Regions from separate parts of the Sphingopyxis sp. BE235 genome, predicted to be linked through region 1. Evidence: predicted binding sites of a transcription regulator. Region 1 holds the regulator's gene; each other region holds the start of a gene.

Region 1 (4,926 bases):
CTGCTCACGCTCTACGACATGGCAAAGGCGCTCGACCGCGCGATGATCGTCGGCGACATCCGCCTGCTCGAAAAGAGCGGCGGGCGCTCGGGCGACTGGCGCGCCGAATGAGCGGGCTGCTTCCCGTCGAGGAAGCGCAGGCCCGGCTGCTCGCGCTGCGCGCACCACTCACCAGCGAAAATATCGCCTTTTCCGAATCGCTTGGCCGTTATCTTTCAAGCGATGTCATCGCTGTGCGCGACCAGCCCGCCGCGCCGCTGTCGGCGATGGACGGCTATGCGATCCGTTTCGACGATCTGCCCGGGCCATGGTCGGTCATCGGCGAGGCGGCCGCCGGGGCCGCACCCGACCGCATTGTGAAAGCCGGCGAGGCGATGCGGATTTTCACCGGCGCGATGCTTCCTGACGGCGCCGACACGGTGATCGTCCAGGAAGACGTCACCCGCGACGGCGCGCGGCTAACCCTGAGGGGCGATGGTCCCGGCACGCGCGGCCGCCACATTCGCGCGCGCGCCGCCGATTTCGCCGCGGGCGATTGCCTGCTGCCGGCGGGCACGCGCCTGACCCCGGGCGCCATCGCCGCGGCGGCGATGAGCGGTGCCGGCCAGCTTGCCGTCGGCCGCCGTCCGCGCGTCGCGATCCTCACCACCGGCGACGAACTCGTCCAGCCGGGACACCCGCTCGCCCCCGGCCAGATTCCCGACAGCAACGGCGCGATGCTCGCCGCGATGCTCGTCGGCGAGGTTGCCGAAACGATCCTGCCGCACCATCTCCGCGACGACCGCGCGACACTTGCAAAAATTCTCAAGGAGTTGGCGCGGCGTCACGACGTCATCGTCACCGTCGGCGGCGCCTCGGTCGGCGATCACGACCATGTCCGCGGCGCTCTCGAAGACGCCGGCGGCCAGCTCGATTTCTGGAAAATCGCGATGCGCCCGGGCAAACCACTGATCGCCGGCACGATCGGCGATGCGATCCTGCTCGGCTTGCCCGGCAATCCGTCGTCGGCCTATGTCACCGCGACATTGTTCCTTCTCCCGCTCGTCCGCCACCTTGCCGGCGCGCGCGATCCTTTTCCCGCCGTGCACCGGGCGCCGCTCGCCGCGGCGCTGGCCGAGGGTGGGACGCGCCGCGACTATCTTCGCGCGCGACTCGAGGGCGGGCAGCTCACTCCGCGCTTCGGGCAGGAAAGCGGGCTCACGCTGCCGCTTGCATCGGCCAATGCCTTGTTGATCCGCGACATTGGCGCGGCGGCGCGCGCGGCAGGCGACATGGCGGACTATATCGTCATCGCTTGACAAGTTCCGCTTTGTTCCACTATCGTTCTCAATATGTCCGGAACTGGCATCATGGAGAACGACCGATGTTGACCGCAAAGCAGCATGAGCTGCTCCACTTCATCCAGGAACGTCTCGACACGAGCGGCATCTCGCCCTCGTTCGAGGAGATGAAGGAGGCGCTGGGCCTGAAGTCGAAATCGGGCATACATCGCCTGATAAGCGCCTTGGAAGAAAGGGGCTTTCTCCGCCGCCTGCCCAACCGTGCACGCGCGCTGGAAGTGCTCAAGGTGCCCGAGGCCGCGAAAGCCACGACGCCGGGACGTGAAAATGTCGTCCCGCTCCGCAAGGCGCCCCCGGCACTCAAGCCGATCGCGGCCAACGACATCATCGAGGTTCCGCTGCACGGCAAGATCGCAGCCGGCGTCCCGATCGAGGCGTTCGAGGATCACAACAATCTCGCTGTTCCCGCCGCGTTGCTCGGTTCGGGCGAACATTATGCGCTCGAAGTGTCGGGCGACTCGATGGTCGAGGCGGGCATTTTCGACGGCGATTATGCGCTGATCCAGAAAGCCAGTACCGCGCGCGAAGGCGATATCGTCGTCGCGCTGGTCGACGGGCAGGATGCGACGCTCAAATATTTCCGCCGCGAAGGGCAGATGATCCGCCTCGACCCGGCGAACGCTGCCTATGAACCGCAGCGCTACCCCGCCGACCGCGTCATCGTGCAGGGGCGCCTGTCGGGATTGCTTCGTCGTTACCACTAAGCTGCTGCGGCAAGCGCCAAGGATGCCCGTCGCCCGCTTTGAGCGTGGCGACGGCTTCGGGCTTTTCGCCCAGATAGAGCGCCAGCCCGCCGCTTGTCGCGAGGCTGTCGCGATCGATCGTCATCCAGCGCCCCGCGCACTCGTGCGGTAACCAGCGGTCGCTGATCACGACGTCGGCGGCGGCGCAGGCCGCCGCCATTTCCGCACCCTCGATCCGGTCGCGGCCACGCGAGGCGAGGATGATGCGCCGCGCAGCGCCCTCGCCTTGGCTCCAGCGGCAGAAATCGCGATTGCACTCGACATGATCGAGTTCGGTGAGGGCGGCGAGCGGAGCATCGACCCCGGCGGCCTCGGCCATGCTGTCGCGCACATAGTCGCCCGCCTTGTCGCGGAGCAGCGCGTAGCTGCCATCGGGCATCGCGGCGGCGATATGGCGGCCGTCGCCGGTGACAAGCAGGTCGGGGCGCGGCTGGACAAGCAGCGCCGCCATGCCGATCGCCAGCGGCACCGCGCCGATGCGGCGCCACCCTGTCTTCCAAAGCAGCAACCAAAGCCCTCCGAATACCGCCAAGGCAAAACCCCAGCGCGGAAAGCTCGGCATCATGGCGACCGCACCCGGCGCATCGGCAACACCGTGCGCCAGCCCGATCAGTGCGAGCAGAGCCTGTTCGGTAATCCACCAGAAGGGCGCGCCGAGCCCCACGCTGTCGAACAGCAAGGCGAGCGCCTCGGCGGGCATGATGACAAAGGTTGTCAGCGGTATCGCGACCACATTGGCGAGCGCGCCGTACAGCCCCGCCTTGTGGAAATGGAACAGCGCGATCGGCGCGAGCGCGATTTCGACGACAAGGCCGGTAAGGAGCAATCCCGCCACGCCGCGTCCCAAGCGGATCACCATTGCCTCATCCCGCCGGGCGAGGAAGGCGTGCATCGGCCGACTTTCATGCAGCGCAATGATCGCGGTGACCGCTGCAAAGCTCAGCTGGAAGCTTGGCCCGGCGAGCGACTCGGGGCGCCAGATCAATACGATCAACGCGCCCGCGGCCACCAGCCGCAGCGTCAGCGCCTCACGGCCCATAAGAAAAGCGATGAGCACGAGCAGCGCGGCGATGAACGAGCGCAGGGTCGGTACCTCGGCCCCGGCGAGCAACGTATACCCGCCGCCGGCGAGCGCCCCGGCCGCTGCCGCGAGGGGCAGGACATAGCCCGCCAGTGCGAGCCTCTGGCTGAGCGCGAGGAGCCGCATCGTGAGCAACATCGCAAAACCGACCACGGCGGTCACATGCAACCCGCTGATCGACAGGAGATGCGCCAGCCCGCTGCGGCGCATCGCCTCCTCGTCCGCTTCGCTGATAGCGCCGCGATCGCCTGTCACCAGCGCCGCAGCAATGCCTCCTGGAGACCCGTCGACCTGCCCGTGGATATGCGCGCTGAGCCGCGCGCGCAGCGGCGGGGTTACGGCGCCTTTCGCCGGTACGCGCGAAACTTCGCCCAGCACTGTCCCGACGGCCCCGATCCGGTCGAACCAAGCTCGCTGCGCAAAATCATATCCGCCCGGCAGGCTCGCGGTCGGTGGCGGCATCAGACGCGCCCTGACCCCGATCGTTTCGCCGTCGGTAAGCGTCGCCGCCTGTTCGCTGCGCAACGTCAGTCGCACGCGCGGTGGCAAGTCGGGACGGTTCTGTGGCAAGGCGAGAATGCGAATTTGGCCCTTGGCGGGCAGCGGCTCGGCGCGCTCGACGATCGCGGAAAATTCGGTCACCACCGGTCCCGCCAGAACCGGCGCCGCGACCCAAACGGCGCGTGTCCAGATGAGCAGCACGCCCGCCGCCATGACGCTGCATCCCACGACAACAACCCGTCCGAGGCGGCCTTGCCAGCCGATCAGCAGCCCCCCGCACAAGCCGCCCGCGAGCAAGAGCAACAACCCGATCCAGTGCGCCTTGGCGGGTAGCGCAAACCAGGCAGCAATACCGGCGCCGAGCGCGACCGGCAGCCAGAGCCCGATCCGCTCGCGCTCCGCCTCCAGCCGCGTTTCGAGCGCGTCACCCGCGCCGCGCCGGATACTTGTCCAGCGTGCGGCAATGGGCGTTTGAAGCTGCCTTGTCGCCATGCTAGGGGCTCCCCCGATCCCCGCCCAGAATGGCGGCAAATTGAGTGAAAGAGGCCATGGTGGCAACCGAAAACCAAACCAAAGTGGCAGAAGCGAATCCCGAGGCAAGCGGCGCCGACGTGGTGACGCGCTTTGCCCCCTCGCCGACCGGTTTCCTGCACATCGGCGGCGCGCGTACCGCCTTGTTCAACTGGCTGTTCGCGCGGCATCATGGCGGGAAATTCCTGCTGCGGATCGAAGATACCGACCGTGCACGTTCGACCGACGCGGCGATCGATGCGATCCTCGACGGAATGCAGTGGCTCGACCTCGACTGGGATGGCGAGACCGTGTTCCAGTTCGCGCGCGCGCCGCGCCATGCCGAAGTTGCGGCGGAACTGCTCGCGAAAGGCGAAGCCTATCGCTGCTACCTGACGCAGGACGAACTCGCCGCGATGCGCGCCGAGGCGCAGGAAAAGCGCCTGCCCTTCCGCGTCCGCAGCCAGTGGCGTGATCGGAACGACGGCGATCCGTCGGTGCCGCATGTCATCCGCCTGCGCGCGCCGCAGGATGGCGCGGCAACCATCGCCGACAAGGTTCAGGGCGATGTCACCGTCCAGAACGCCGAACTCGACGATTTTGTCCTGCTGCGCAGCGATGGAACCCCGACTTATATGCTCAGCGTCGTCGTCGACGATAATGATATGGGCGTGACGCACGTCATTCGCGGCGACGACCATCTCAACAACGCGTTCCGCCAACTCGCGCTGATCCGGTCGATGAACTGGCG
Region 2 (4,926 bases), 330 kb from region 1:
CCCTTTCAGACTGTCGTGCGGCCCCGCGATCATCCGCGCGCCGTTGAGCACGCGCGCGGCGCTGGCATAGAGCGTGTCGATGATCAGGCTCGACTTGCCGCTGCCCGACAGGCCGGTGACGCAGGTGAAGGTGCCGAGCGGGATCTTCGCGGTGACATTCTGAAGATTGTTGGCGCGCGCGCCCTTGAGCACGAGGTCGAAGCCATTGCCCTTGCGGCGGTGCTTGGGCACTTCGATCTTCTTCGCACCGGTGAGGTAGGCCGCGGTGAGGCTCTTCGTGTTCGCGAGCACCTGTTCCAGCGTGCCCTCGGCGACGATCTCGCCGCCGTGCAGCCCCGCGCCGGGGCCCATGTCGACGACATAGTCGGCGTGGCGGATCGCGTCCTCGTCATGCTCGACGACGATCACCGTATTGCCGAGGTCGCGGAGGCGCTTGAGCGTCGCGAGCAGGCGGTCGTTGTCGCGCTGGTGGAGGCCGATGCTCGGCTCGTCGAGGACGTAGAGCACGCCCGACAGCCCCGAACCGATCTGCGAGGCGAGGCGGATGCGCTGGCTCTCGCCGCCGCTGAGCGTGCCCGAGGTGCGGTTGAGGTTGAGGTAATCGAGCCCGACATTGTTGAGGAAGCCGAGCCGCTCGTTGATCTCTTTCAGGATCGCCTTGGCAATCTGTTTCTGCGTGTCGTTCAGCTTTTCGTCGAGCGTGCTGAACCAGCCGAGCGCGTCGGCGACGCTGCGCTGTGCCGACATGCTGATATCCTCGCCCGCGATCTTCACCGCGAGCGGTTCGGGGCGCAGCCGCGCGCCGTGGCACGTCTCGCACGGATGCGGCGCCTGATATTTGCTCAGTTCCTCGCGCATCCACGCGCTTTCGGTCTGCAGCAGGCGGCGGTTGAGGTTGCCGATCACGCCCTCGAACGCCTTGTGCGTCGTGTAGCTGCGCTTGCCGTCCTTGAAGGTCAGTTCGACGGGCTTGCCGCCGCTGCCGTAGAGGATGATCAGCTGAACCTCGCCCGGCAGGTCCTGCCACGGCGTCGTCAGGTCGAAACCATAGGCTTTGCCGAGGCTTTCGAGCACCTGCATATAATAAGGCGAGGGCGGGTTCGATTTGGCCCACGGCACCACCGCGCCCTTTTTCAGGCTGAGCGCATGGTTGGGGACGACGAGGTCGGGGTCGAACTCCTGCCGCTCGCCGAGCCCGTCGCACGCGGGGCACGCGCCCTGCGGCGCGTTGAAGCTGAACAGCCGCGGTTCGATCTCGGCGATCGTGAAGCCCGACACCGGGCAGGCGAATTTTTCGGAAAAGATCAGCCGGTTCGCGGGGATGCCCGCGCCCTTCATCGCGCCGCCCGTATCTTCCTCCTCGCGCCCCGGAACCGGGCCATCGGCGAGGTCGACATAGGCGAGCCCTTCGGCGAGCTTCAATGCCGTCTCGAAACTGTCGGCGAGCCGCGTGCCGAGCCCCTCGCGCACCGCGATACGGTCGACGACAACTTCGATGTCATGCTTGTATTTCTTGTCTAGCGCCGGCGCGTCGCCGATTTCGTAGAATTCGCCGTCGATGCGGACGCGCGTGAAGCCGTCCTTCTGCCACTGCGCGAGTTCCTTCTTATACTCGCCCTTGCGCCCGCGCACGACGGGGGCGAGCAGATAGGCGCGCGTTCCTTCGGGCAGCGCCATCACGCGGTCGACCATGTCGGTGACGGTCTGCGCGCTGATCGGCTCGCCGGTCGCCGGCGAATAGGGGATGCCGACGCGCGCCCAAAGCAGGCGCATATAATCGTAGATTTCGGTGACCGTCGCGACGGTCGAGCGCGGGTTCCGGCTCGTCGTCTTCTGCTCGATGCTGATCGCCGGCGACAGCCCGTCGATATGCTCGACGTCGGGCTTTTGCATCATTTCGAGGAACTGGCGCGCATAGGCCGACAGGCTCTCGACATAGCGCCGCTGGCCCTCGGCATAGATGGTGTCGAAAGCGAGCGACGATTTGCCGCTGCCCGACAGGCCGGTGATGACGATCAGCGCGTCGCGCGGCAGGTCGACGTCGACGCCCTTGAGATTATGCTCGCGCGCGCCGCGTACGGAAATATGGGTGAGACTCATGGGGAGGGTTTGTTCCAGATTTGTTCTAAAGGCGCAAGTGCGGTTTTGCGCGGTTGCACGATAGATAGGGCGGCAAGAGCCGCACCGCAATGCGCGTGCGCTGACCAGCCTTTCCACCAACATCCCAAAGGCTTCGACCAAGCGTCGTGTCGCTTGCTTGACCGCTTGGCGTCACAGGCGGACAAGAATGACCATGTGCGCCGTCTCGACCCGACGGCGCAGGCAATCGGGAGACTGGGGAAATGAAGAGCTTTTTTTGGGGCGCCGCGGGAATGGCGATGGTAGCTGCGCTGGCCGCTGTACCGGCGGTGGCGAGCGAAGTGGGCGTCAATGCAACGCTATTGGTTGCGGCGGCTGAGGAGGGTGACGCTTCGTCGGCGGGATCGCTGAAGGCGCTGACCTTCGGCAAATGGGGTGTCGACCTCGACGCGCGCGATCCGTCGGTGAAGCCCGGCGACGATTTCGACCGCTACGCCAATGGCGGCTGGTTTGCGCGCACCGAGATTCCGTCGGATCAGGCCTCGGCGGGGGTGGACTATGATGTCTATAACCTGACCCAGCGTCAGCTCCGCGCGGTCGTCGCGGGGGCGCCCGCGGCGAGCCAGGTCGGCGGCCTGTATCAGAGCTTCATGGACGAGGCGCGCGTCGAGGCGCTCGCCGCCAGGCCGCTGCTCGCCGACATCGCCGCAGTCGCGGCGATCAAGGACAAGAGCGAGATGGCGCGCTTCATGGGCGGCACGCAGGGGACGTTCGGTTCGACGATCGTCAGCGGCGGGCCTTACGCGGACACCGCCGACCCAACCGTCAACGTGCTGTGGCTGGGGCAGGCGGGGATCGGCCTTCCCGAGCGCGACTATTATCTGAACGACAGCTTCAAGCCGCAGCGCGACGCGTACCGCGCCTATATCGCGCGGACGATGAAGATGGCGGGCAATGCCGATCCCGAAAAGGCGGCCGATGCGATCATGGCGTTCGAAACCGAGATCGCGAAGGTCAGCTGGGCGATCGCCGACCGCCGCGACATCGGCAAGATCAACAATCCGATGTCGGCGGATGAGCTCGCGGCCTATGCCCCGGGGCTCGACTGGAAGGCGTGGTTCGCGGGATCGGGCATCGCGCCGCAGAAACGCATCATCGTCAACGAAAAGACCGCGGTCCGCGACATTGCGGCGCTCTATGCCAAGACCCCGCTCGACACGATCAAGCTGTGGCAGCAGTTCCATGTCGCCGACAATGCCGCGCCCTATCTGTCGAAGGCGTTCGTCGACAGCCGCTTCGAATATACCAAGGCGCTGAGCGGCGTCGGCGAGCTGCGTCCGCGCTGGAAGCGCGGGCTGACGTTGGTCGATGGCAGCCTTGGAGAGCTGGTCGGCGAAACCTATTCGAAGCAATATTTCCCCGCGAGCGCGAAGGCGAAGATGGAGGTGCTCGTCACCAACCTGAAACTCGCAATGGGCGACCGCATCCGGAACAACAGCTGGATGGCGCCCGCGACCAAGGACGCGGCGTTAGCCAAGCTCGCGAAGATGGACGTGATGGTCGGCTATCCCGACAAATGGCGCGACTATTCGGGGCTGAAGATCGATCCCGCCGACCTCTACGGCAATGTGAAGCGCAGCGCGGCGTTCGAATATGCCTATGCGCTGTCGGATCTCAACAAGCCGGTCGATCGCAAGAAATGGTCGATGAACCCGCAGGAAGTGAACGCCTATAATGGTGGGCTCGAGAACAAGATCGTCTTCCCGGCGGGTATCTTGCAGGCGCCGTACTTTAGCGAGAACGTCGACGATGCGGTCAACTATGGCGCGATCGGCGCCGTCATCGGCCATGAGATCACGCATGGCTTCGACGATCAGGGGCGCAAGATCGACGCCGAGGGCGCGGTGCGCGACTGGTGGACGCCCGAGGATGCGGCGCGTTTCGACGCCCAGGCCAAGGCGTTCGGCGCGCAATATGCGACTTATGAGGCGGCGCCGGGGTCGTTCATCAACCCCGAGCTGACGATGGGTGAGAATATCGCCGATCTGGCGGGGCTCGAGGTCGCCTATGACGCCTATCGCCGGTCGCTCGGGGGAAAGCCTGCGCCAGTGATCGACGGGCTGACCGGCGACCAGCGCTTCTTCCTCGCTTTCGCGCAGGCGTGGCGGACGAAGCAGCGCGAGGACGCGATCAAACAGCAGGTCGCGAGCGATCCGCACAGCCCCGCACGCTGGCGCATCATTGGACCTGTGCGCAACGTCGATGCGTGGTACAAGGCGTTCAGCGTCGCCGCGGGCGCCAAATATTATCTGAAGCCCGAGGACCGCACGCGGATCTGGTAGTCCTGAGACCCCTTTCTCAGGATTGGGCGGGGGCGGCTTCGTGCCGTCCCCGTACCGCCATCACGGCCAGCGACAGCGCCGCGCCGACAATGACGAACAGCGCGGGAAAGCCGCCGAGCACCGACATCATGCGGATGCCGTCGATCCCGCCGCCCGCGACCAGAACGATTGCGACCAAGCCGACGGTGATGCCCCACACCGCCTGAACCCACAGCGGGGCCTCGGGCGCGTCGGGCGTAATGCCATGCGTCGACAGCGCGCTCATCGCCGAAACATTGGCGTCGGCGCCCGCGACATAGGACAGGAAGATCGCGAACAGCACGATCCCGGCAACGACGGGGCCGCCGCCGAGCGCGCTGAACAGCCGGAACAACACCGGATCGGGGCCTTGCGCGGTCAGGATGGCATAGAGGCTGGCGCCGCTCTGCTGGTCGAACGCGATCGTCGCACCGGCTATCGCCGTCATCCACACTGCGCCGAACAGCGACGGCAGGATGAGGTTGTA
Region 3 (4,926 bases), on a different contig from region 1:
GATCGACCAGCTGACGATCTGGCCCATGCCCTTCATCTTGTTGAAGCGCGGGAAGTTCATCAGCATCGCGAAGCTGGCGAAGAGCTGGAGGCCCTCGGTAAAGCCGCCGAACATCGCGAGCGTGCGCGCGATATCCTCGTCATTGTCGACGCCGAACTGCTGCATATAATCGTGCTTGGCGCGCATCTCGTCATATTCGAGGAACATGCCGTACTCGCTCTCGGGCATGCCGATCGTGTCGAGCAGGTGCGAATAGGCCGCGATGTGCACGGTTTCCATGTTGCTGAACGCCGTCAGCATCATCTTGATTTCGGTCGGCTTGAACACGCGGCCGTATTTGTCGTGGTAGCAATCCTGCACCTCGATATCGGCCTGCGTGAAGAAGCGGAAAATCTGCGTGAGCAGGTTGCGTTCGTGGTCGCTGATCTTCTGCGCCCAGTCGCGGCAATCCTCGCCGAGCGGCACTTCCTCGGGAACCCAATGGATCTGCTGCTGGCGCTTCCAGAAATCGAACGCCCAGGGGTATTCGAAGGGCTTGTAGGTGTTGCGGGCTTCGAGAAGAGGCATGGCGGTTACACTCCAGAAATTCGGTCGGTCACAGGGACCGTAGCATGGGCATCACGCCGGCGAGGACGAACCCCGTACCGGCGATCATGAACAGGAGGCCCGAGAGCTGGCTCTTTTTCGCTCCGGGCTCTTCGGCTGCCTTGCGCGCGTACACCGTCATGACGGCGCTGAGCGCGAAGAAGGCCGCGGCGAGCGCGATGTATGTGACGTTCACATTCATCGCGTGATCTCCGCGCGGTGCATCATTGGCAGGCCAGACATTCGTCATAATCGGTGCTCTCGGCCGAGAGTTCGAACTTCGGCGCTTCGGCGGTGTTGTCGGCCTCGACCCCGCCCGCGAAGCCGGCGCGCTGCACCGATTTCGAGCGGAGATAGTAAAGCGATTTGATGCCGAGTTCCCACGCGCGATAGTGGAGCATCAGCAGGTCCCACTTCTCGACGTCGGCCGGGATGAAGAGGTTCAGCGACGCCGCCTGGTCGATATAGGGCGTACGATCGGCGGCGAGTTCGAGCAGCCAGCGCTGGTCGATCTCGAAGCTGGTCTTGTAGCAGTCCTTCTCGTCCTGCGTCAGGAAGTCGAGATGCTGGACGCTGCCGCCCTTTTCGAGGATCGAGTTCCACACATTGTCGCTGTTCTTCGCCTTGTCGACGAGGAGGGCTTCCAAGTGCGGGTTGCGGATCGAGAAGCTGCCCGAGAGCGTCTTGTGCGTGTAGATGTTCGCCGGGATCGGCTCGATGCACGCGCTGGTGCCGCCGCAGATGATGCTGATCGACGCGGTCGGCGCGATCGCCATCTTGCAGCTGAAACGCTCCATCACGCCCTGATCGGCGGCGTCGGGGCAGGGGCCGCGTTCCTTGGCGAGCAGCATCGACGCCTGATCGACCTGCGCGCGGATATGCTTGAAGACGCGGAGGTTCGACGATTTCGCCATCGCGCCCTCGAACGGCAGGCCGCGCGCCTGGAGGAAGCTGTGGAAGCCCATCACGCCGAGGCCGACCGAGCGTTCGCGGCTCGCGCTATACTTGGCGCGCGCCATTTCGGGCGGGGCGCGGTCGATATAGTCCTGAAGGACGTTGTCGAGCATGCGCATGACGTCTTCGATGAAGACCTTGTCGCCGTTCCACTCGTCCCAGGTTTCGAGGTTGAGGCTCGAGAGGCAGCAGACCGCGGTGCGATCGTTGCCGAGATGGTCGCGGCCGGTGGGCAGCGTGATTTCGCTGCAGAGGTTCGAGGTGGTGACCTTGAGGCCGAGATCGCGATGATGCTTCGGCATCATGCGGTTCACCTGATCGATGAAGATGATGTAGGGCTCGCCCGTCGCGAGGCGCGTTTCGACGAGCTTCTGGAACAGCGAGCGCGCGTCGACGGTGCCGCGGACGCTCTGGTCCTTGGGGCTGCGCAGGTTGAATTCACTGCCGTCGCGGACCGCTTCCATGAACTCGTCGGTGATGAGCACGCCGTGGTGCAGGTTCAGCGCCTTGCGGTTGAAGTCGCCCGAGGGTTTACGCACCTCGAGGAACTCCTCGATCTCGGGGTGCGAGACGTCGAGGTAACAGGCGGCCGAGCCGCGGCGGAGGCTGCCCTGCGAGATCGCGAGGGTGAGCGAGTCCATCACGCGGACGAAGGGGATGATGCCGCTGGTCTTGCCGTTGAGGCCGACGGGTTCGCCGATGCCGCGCACCGCGCCCCAATAGGTGCCGATGCCGCCGCCGCGGCTCGCGAGCCAGACATTCTCGTTCCACGTGCCGACGATGCCTTCGAGGCTGTCGTCGACCGAGTTCAGATAACAGCTGATCGGCAGGCCGCGGCCGGTGCCGCCGTTCGAGAGAACGGGGGTCGCGGGCATGAACCACAGCTTCGAGATATAGTCGTACAGGCGCTGCGCGTGGTCCTGATCGTCGGCATAGGCATCGGCGACGCGCGCGAAGAGATCCTGGTACGATTCGCCGGGCAGCAGGTAACGATCCTCGAGCGTTTCCTTGCCGAAGTCGGTGAGCAGCGCGTCGCGGCTGCGGTCGGTCACGACCTCGAATCGGCGCGCGTGGACCTTGGGCTCGCTGCTGTCGTTGAGCTTTGCCGCGGGCGCCGCATCGGGAGCCGATTCACCCGTCGATTCGGGTGCCACGGGGGCTTCATTCTTCGTCAGTTCCGCCGTCGCCACGTCGCTCGTCTCCACCCGTTCCGTTTCCCGAAAATCCATCTTATTCGCCCCCGATTTGAACGCGCAACTGGTGCGCTTTGTTCCTGTCTTGTTCGACTCAGGGCGAAGCCCCGGTCTTAGCATCTAAACCTGTCCCCGTGGGCACTTTTTTTGGGCGCAGGGAGGGTTTTCCCGTGTCCATATGGGATGGACGACGGAAATCCGCCAGTTGCAGCCGAATACTATTTCTTGGGGTGCCCCCGTGTGTGACCCACCACCTATAGTGCCACGTCGGCGCCGCGATGCAAGACGCTAAATGACAGATTGGGGACTCAATTCGTCGATAATTTGATTCGTCTCGTCGCGGCAGATGCACGAGCGCGAGGCGCCGCGCCAGCCTTTCCGCGGGTTTGCGGAGCGATTGGCGTCGCCGGATCAAAAAGCGGAATTTTTTGAATGGGAAGACCGGAGCGAATGGCGACGCCGGTGACGCCCTTCCGGTGCGGATCACCGCACCGGCAAGCGGTCATTCTGTGTCGGCCGTCATGCGGGTTTTGGACAAAAAGAAAGGGCCCCGGCGATGCCGGAGCCCCTCCTGAAACCTAATTCTGCTTAGGCCTGACCGCCAGCACTGTCCGTACCGGTGCCGCCCAGGAATTGCCAAAACCAACCCATGATAAATCTCCTGTTCGCACTGCCCACGAGGAACAGTTAACGGAGCATATACCTTAATTAGTAAGGTAAATCGAGTCTTAACTATAAGCATTGCTGCCAGTTTGGCAGCTATGCGGTCCGGTCTTTGGGAGGCGCGGCGAGCGTTGCGGTTAGTTCGGAAAACAGTTGAGGTTTTCCAAGATGATAGCCCTGTCCGACATCGCAGCCGAGGCCGGCGAGAAGCGCCATGGTTTCGGCGTCTTCGATGCCTTCGGCGACCGCGACGGCGCCGAGGCGGTGCGCGAGATCGATCGTCGATTTGACGACTTCAAGGTTCCGCTGCGAATCGCGCATCGTCATCACGAATCGCTTGTCGATCTTGATCTCGTCGGCCTCGATCTCGGTTAGATATTCGAGGTTTGACTGGCCGGTGCCATAATCGTCGATCGACAGGCGGATGCCGGTGCGGCGGAGCTGGGCGAGCGTCTGGCGCGCCTGGCGGCTGTTTTCGATCTGCGCGGTTTCGGTGATCTCGATCGTCAAAACCTCGGGCGGCAGGTGATGTGCGGTGAGCATGACGCGGATCGTGCCGACGAGGTCGCTGTGGTCGAGCAGGCTCGCCGACAGGTTAACCGACATGTTGATCGGAAGCCCGCGTTCGCGCAGCTGCGCGGCCGAGCGGATCGCCTGATCCATCACGAACAAGGTGAGGCGATAGATGTCCTGGCTCTTTTCGGCCTGGACGATGAACTCGTCGGGCGGGATCGGTCCGCGCGTCGGGTGCGTCCAGCGCGCGAGCGCCTCGACCCCGACGAGCTGCCGCGTCGCGATCTGATATTGCGGCTGGAAGGCGACCCAGATGTCGCCGCCGGTCAATGCGTCCTCAAGCTGCGAGTGGAAGCTCAATTGCCAGCCGGCGTCCTCTTTCTGGCGCGAAGTATATTTGGTCCACAGCGAGCGCGTGCGGATCGCGCGCTCGGCGGCGACGAGCGCCGCGGCGAGGCGCTGGGCGTTCGACCCTTCGAACTCGTCGTTGACCCCGAAGGCGATCGCGACGTCGACACGCAGCTCGCCGATCGTCAGCGGCGCGTTGAACAGCGCGGCAAGCCCCGCGAGCTGCCCTTCGATCTGGCTGTGCTGATAATAGGGGACGAGCCAGGCGAAGGTGCCGTCGAGATCGTGGTGCAGCGTCGTGCCCTGCGAGGCGAGCTGGAGGCGGCGTGTGACCTGTTCGACGAGCTTGGCGATACCGTCGCCCGGAATGAAAGCGGCGAGATCCTCGAAATTGACGACCTTCGCCGCGACGACGGTCGCGCTGCCGAACGCTGCTTGCGACCGCAGCGCCTCGAAATTCGGCAGGCCCGAGACCGGATTTTCGCGTTGTGCCGAAGCGCGGCGGCGGGTGCGCGACACGTTGGCGGCGATAGCGGCAATGAAGAAGAGCGCGGCGCCGATCCACGAGGTGACGAGCATGGTGCCGAGGAAGATCTTGCCGCCGATGAGGGTGGCCGTTGTGCCCAGGGCGATCGGAGCGAAGGCGCGTTGAAAGCGGGGGAGCAGCGCC
Region 4 (4,926 bases), on a different contig from region 1:
GGAACAGCAGGATCGAGAAGGCTTTCTCGCCAAAGGGCGAATTGATCCGCCCCGAACTTTTGAGTCCCGGAAGCACCTGCGCGGTCGACGACAGCGCGAGCGGCAGGCCGAGCGCGAGCGAGGCCGCGGGGCTGAACCCCAAGGTCAGATGGATGAGCCCGGTGAGTACGAGCCCGGTCACGACAACCTGCATCAGGCCGAGGCCGAAGATCGCGCGGCGCATGTCCCAAAGCCGGCGCGGCGACAGTTCGAGCCCCACGAGGAAGAGCAGGAAGGCGATGCCAAGCTCGGCAAAGGCGAGCTTCGATTCGCCGCCGCCGACGAGCCCGAGCCCGTGCGGCCCGACGATCGCCCCCGCGATCAGATAGCCGAGCACGGCGCCGAGGCCGAGCCGGCGAAAGATCAGCACGAACAAGGTCGCGACGCCGAGGAGGATCGCGCCTTCGACCAGTGCAGTATCGGTCGCGGTTTCGGCCACCTTTCCGGCCGCCTCCGAGGTGGCCGCGGTGAGCGCGAGCAACGTCATGCCGCCGCCGCCCGCTCCTCAAGCGCCGCAATCGCAGCGTCGAACGGCAGCAAGATCGCGCCGTGGCGCGCCGGATAGCCCTGTGCCGGTGCGAGCAGGTCGAACCCCGGCCAGTCGGGCTGGGCGTCCGCGCCCGCGAACCAGCTGGCGATCCCGTCGCGCGCGGCGCGCAGTTCGACGAGGCCGAGCCCCGGTGCGTGGCGCGCGAGCAATGCCGCCGATGCCTGACCCAGCGCGCACGCTTCGACATGCATGCCGACGCGTGTCACCCGACCCGCTTCGTCGGTATCGAGATCGAGGATGATCGCGCTGCCGCACAGCGGAGCGCGCTTGCTCACGCGGTGGCGCGCATCGGCGATCGGCAGATATTCCGCGGTCGCAACCGCGAGCGCCAATATGTCGCGATTATAGAGCGGCGCGCTCATGGCTTGTCGGCCCCGGCTGCTTCGGCTTCGCGCGCCTCGGCGCGGCGCTCGGCGATCACCTTGCTCATTGCAGTGCTCGTTGCATTGAGCGCCGGATAGGAGCGGCTGTCGGTCATCCACGCGGGGCGCTGCATGACGCCATAACCGATATCATAGAGCAAAGTGAGGAGCATGAAGCCGATCGAGGCGATCAGCAGGCCCTTCACCGCACCGAAACCCGCGCCCAATCCGCGGTCGAACCCGCCGACCAGCGACGCGCGGCTGCGCTGCCCCATCGCGCGCGATCCCCATTTGGCGAGCGCGAACACGCCGCCGAAGAGCAGCACGAAGGCGAGCGCCGCGGCGCCGCCCTCGGTCCCGACCCAGCCCGCGAGCAGGTCGGTCACCAGCAGGTGAAAAAAGCGCACCGCCGCGATCGCGAGGATCCACGCGAGCAGCGTCGTCACCTCCTGCACAAGGCCGCGCGAAAAACCGAGCACCGCGCCGCCGCCAACCAGCACCAGCACGACGATATCCAGAGCCGTCAGACTTCCCATAGGCCGGTCGCTAGTCGCGCCCGAGCATCAGGTCAACGAGTTCGCCGAGGCGTTCGAAACCGGTGACCGAAATCCCGCCGACCGCCTTCATGCCCTTGGGACCCCAGCCGCGCGAAAAACCGAGCTTCGCCGCTTCGCGCAGCCGCAGCCCGTCGTGCGAAACCTGCCGTACCTCGCCCGACAGCGACAATTCGCCAAATACGATTGCGTCGGCGGGCACCGGCCGCTCGCTGAACGCCGAGATCAGCGCCGCCGCAACCGCCAGATCGGCGGCGGGATCGGTGAGCCGATAGCCGCCCGCGATGTTGAGATAGACTTCGGCGGCGCCCATCTGGAGCCCGCAGCGCGCCTCCAGCACCGCGAGCACCATCGCGAGCCGCCCGCTGTCCCAGCCGACGACCGCGCGGCGCGGCGTCGCCCCGCTCGCCAGCCGCACGGTCAGCGCCTGCACCTCGACGAGCACCGGGCGCGTGCCCTCGAGCGCCGGAAACACCACCGATCCCGGCACATCGCGGCTGCGGTCGGTCAGGAACAGGCTCGACGGGTTGCTGACTTCGCCCAGCCCTTCCTCGCCCATCGCGAACACCCCGATCTCGTCGGTGCCGCCAAAGCGGTTTTTCACCGCGCGCAGGATGCGATATTGATGGCTGCGCTCGCCCTCGAACGCCAGCACCGTGTCGACCATATGCTCGAGCACGCGCGGCCCCGCGATCGTCCCGTCCTTGGTGACATGGCCGACGAGCACGATCGCGGCATCGCTGTCCTTGGCGTAGCGGATCAGTTCCTGCGCGCTCGCGCGCACCTGGCTCACCGTCCCCGGCGCGCTGTCGATCAGGTCGCTATGCATCGTCTGGATCGAATCGATCACGACGAAATCGGCGGTCTGCTTGTCGAGCGTCGCAAGGATGTCGCGCACCGATGTCGCGCTGGCGAGCGCCACCGGCGCATCGCCAAGCCCGAGCCGCTGCGCGCGCAGCCGCACCTGCGCCGCGGCTTCCTCGCCGCTGATATAGACGACCGACTTGCCCGCCTTCGCGAGCCGCCCCGCCGCCTGCAGCAGCAGCGTCGACTTGCCGATCCCCGGATCGCCGCCGATCAGCGTCGCCGACCCCGCGACGAAACCGCCGCCGAGCGCGCGGTCGAATTCGGCAATCCCGCACAGCATGCGCTCGGGTATCTTGCTCTCGGCATCGAGCGTTTCGAGCGCGAGCGTCCGCCCGCCGCGGCTGAGGTCGTGCTTGGCCGAAAACACCGTTTCGGCAGCCTCCTCGATCAGCGTGTTCCACTCGCTGCAATCGGCGCATTGCCCCTGCCAGCGATAGGTGGCGGAGCCGCAATTCTGGCAGACATATTGACGTTTCGCTTTGGCCATGCGGCTCGCATAATCGGAACAAAGATGGAACGCCAGCCCTTTCCCAAACTCGTAGCGACGGTTCATTTTGCGCGCGTGTTGCTCTAGGGCCTTGGGCAACACCCGAATCACCTTCCCACCAGAAAGCCCCGCGCCATGAAATTCTTCGCCGACACCGCCGAAATCGCCGACATTCAGGAGCTCGCCGCAACCGGCCTGCTCGACGGCGTCACCACCAACCCCTCGCTGATCGCCAAGTCGGGCCGCGACTTCAAGGAAGTCACGAAGGAAATCTGCGCGCTGACCACCGGCCCCGTGTCGGCCGAAGTCGTCGCGCTCGACCATCAGGCGATGATGAAGGAGGCCGAGATCCTCCGCAAGATCGCCCCCAACGTCTGCATCAAGGTGCCGCTGACGATCGACGGCCTCAAGACCTGCAAGGCGCTGACCGGCGACGGCACGATGGTCAATGTCACGCTCTGCTTTTCGGCCGCGCAGGCGCTGCTCGCGGCAAAGGCCGGCGCGACCTTCGTCTCGCCCTTCGTCGGCCGCCACGACGACAACGGGTTCGACGGGATGCAGCTCATCTCCGACATCCGCCTCATCTACGACAATTACGGTTATGAAACCGAGATTCTCGTCGCGAGCGTGCGCCACGGCATCCATGTGCTCGAAGCCGCCAAGATCGGCGCCGACGTGATGACCGCGCCGCCGTCTGTTATCAAAGGGCTGTTCAAGCATATCCTGACCGAAAAGGGCATCGAAGGCTTCCTCGCCGACTGGGCGAAGACCGGACAGTCGATTTAAGGCATCGTCGCCCCAGCGAAAGCTGGGGCCGGTCGCGGCTTGGCGCTTGGCCGATAGCGGCCCCCGCCTTCGCGGGCGCGACGGTTAGCAGTTGACGTAAACGTCAACTCACCGCGATACTCCGCCGAAAGGGAGAGATTCGCGATGACCGACACCACCATCCTCACCGAACGCCGCGGCCACATACTGATCGTCACGATCAACCGGCCCGAAGCGCGCAACGCGGTCAATGCCGCAGTGCATGTCGGCATCGGCACCGCGCTCGAAGAGGCGGAGAACGACCCCGAAATCCGCGTCGTTGTGATCACCGGCGCGGGCGACAAGAGCTTTTGCGCGGGCGCCGACCTTGTGGCGCTGTCGCGCGGCGAAAGCCTCTATCCCGACGATCCGGCGCAGCAGGCGTGGGGCTTTGCCGGCATGGTGTCGCACCCGATCTCGAAGCCGATCATCGCCGCGGTCAACGGCTTTGCGTTCGGCGGCGGGTGCGAAATCGCGCTGATGAGCGACATCATCATTGCCGCCGATCATGCGCAATTCGGCCTACCCGAGGTCAAGGTCGGGCTGTTCGCCGCCGCGGGCGGCGCCTTCCGCCTCGCGCAGCAGCTGCCGAAGAAGCTCGCGATGGAATATATGCTCACGGGCGACCCGATTCCGGCCGCGCGCGCCGCCGAGTTCGGGCTGGTCAACCATGTCGTCCCGCTCGCCGAGCTGCTGCCCGCCGCGCTCGCGCTCGCCGAAAAGATTGCCGCCAACGCGCCGCTTTCGGTGCAGGCGTCGAAGCGCGTCGCGCTCGGCATCGACGAGGGCCGCATCGCCGCCGACGCGCCCTATTGGGAGCATAACACCCGCGAACGCGGCGTGCTGATGCGCAGCGAAGACGCGCGCGAGGGGCCGCTGGCCTTTGCGCAGAAGCGCAAGCCCGAGTGGAAGGCGCGCTGATCGTGACGATGACCGATCCCGAGCGCATTCCCGTCATCATCGGCGTGGGGCAGGTCAATGACCGGCCCGCGGACCCCGACGAGGGGCTCGACTCGCTCGGGCTGATGGTCGCGGCGCTAAGGCAAGCCGATGTCGATGCCGGCGGCGGCTTGCTGACCGACCTGGACAGCCTTGCGATCGTCGACCAGATCAGCTTCCACAGCCTCGGCAAGCTTCCCGAACCGCTCGCCGCCGCGATCGGCGCAACGCCCGCGATCAACTATCAGTCGGCGGCTCCGCACGGCGACACGCCCGTTCGCCTGCTCAACGAGGCCGCGAACCGCATCGGCGCAGGCGAAGTGA

The links. Region 1 encodes LexA, which represses DNA repair genes until DNA is damaged. Its sites were predicted from a motif close to GTTCCNCNCTTGTTCT; they were not measured.
Region 2: a site for LexA is predicted at 2,112-2,127, ahead of uvrA (excinuclease ABC subunit UvrA). Genes of this name have one in related genera too.
Region 3: a site for LexA is predicted at 2,809-2,824, ahead of J2X38_RS14640 (ribonucleoside-diphosphate reductase subunit alpha). Genes of this name have one in related genera too.
Region 4: a site for LexA is predicted at 2,875-2,890, ahead of radA (DNA repair protein RadA). Genes of this name have one in related genera too.

The regions. Positions count from the first base shown of each region.
Region 1 covers NZ_JAVDWC010000002.1:595,872-600,797, forward strand. The annotation lists gene moaC (cyclic pyranopterin monophosphate synthase MoaC) at 1-111, shown strand, start outside; gene glp (gephyrin-like molybdotransferase Glp) at 108-1,298, shown strand; gene lexA (transcriptional repressor LexA) at 1,364-2,044, shown strand; gene J2X38_RS10075 (ComEC/Rec2 family competence protein) at 1,998-4,157, opposite strand; gene gltX (glutamate--tRNA ligase) at 4,214-4,926, shown strand, end outside.
Region 2 covers NZ_JAVDWC010000002.1:264,178-269,103, forward strand. The annotation lists gene uvrA (excinuclease ABC subunit UvrA) at 1-2,100, opposite strand, end outside; gene J2X38_RS08490 (M13 family metallopeptidase) at 2,343-4,421, shown strand; gene J2X38_RS08495 (BCCT family transporter) at 4,438-4,926, opposite strand, start outside.
Region 3 covers NZ_JAVDWC010000003.1:205,940-210,865, forward strand. The annotation lists gene J2X38_RS14630 (ribonucleotide-diphosphate reductase subunit beta) at 1-567, opposite strand, end outside; gene J2X38_RS14635 (hypothetical protein) at 596-835, opposite strand; gene J2X38_RS14640 (ribonucleoside-diphosphate reductase subunit alpha) at 810-2,768, opposite strand; gene J2X38_RS14645 (EAL domain-containing protein) at 3,492-4,926, opposite strand, start outside.
Region 4 covers NZ_JAVDWC010000003.1:280,914-285,839, reverse strand. The annotation lists gene J2X38_RS15015 (cation:proton antiporter) at 1-526, opposite strand, end outside; gene J2X38_RS15010 (iron-sulfur cluster assembly scaffold protein) at 523-951, opposite strand; gene J2X38_RS15005 (CvpA family protein) at 948-1,487, opposite strand; gene radA (DNA repair protein RadA) at 1,498-2,859, opposite strand; gene fsa (fructose-6-phosphate aldolase) at 2,995-3,645, shown strand; gene J2X38_RS14990 (crotonase/enoyl-CoA hydratase family protein) at 3,790-4,584, shown strand; gene J2X38_RS14985 (acetyl-CoA acetyltransferase) at 4,593-4,926, shown strand, end outside.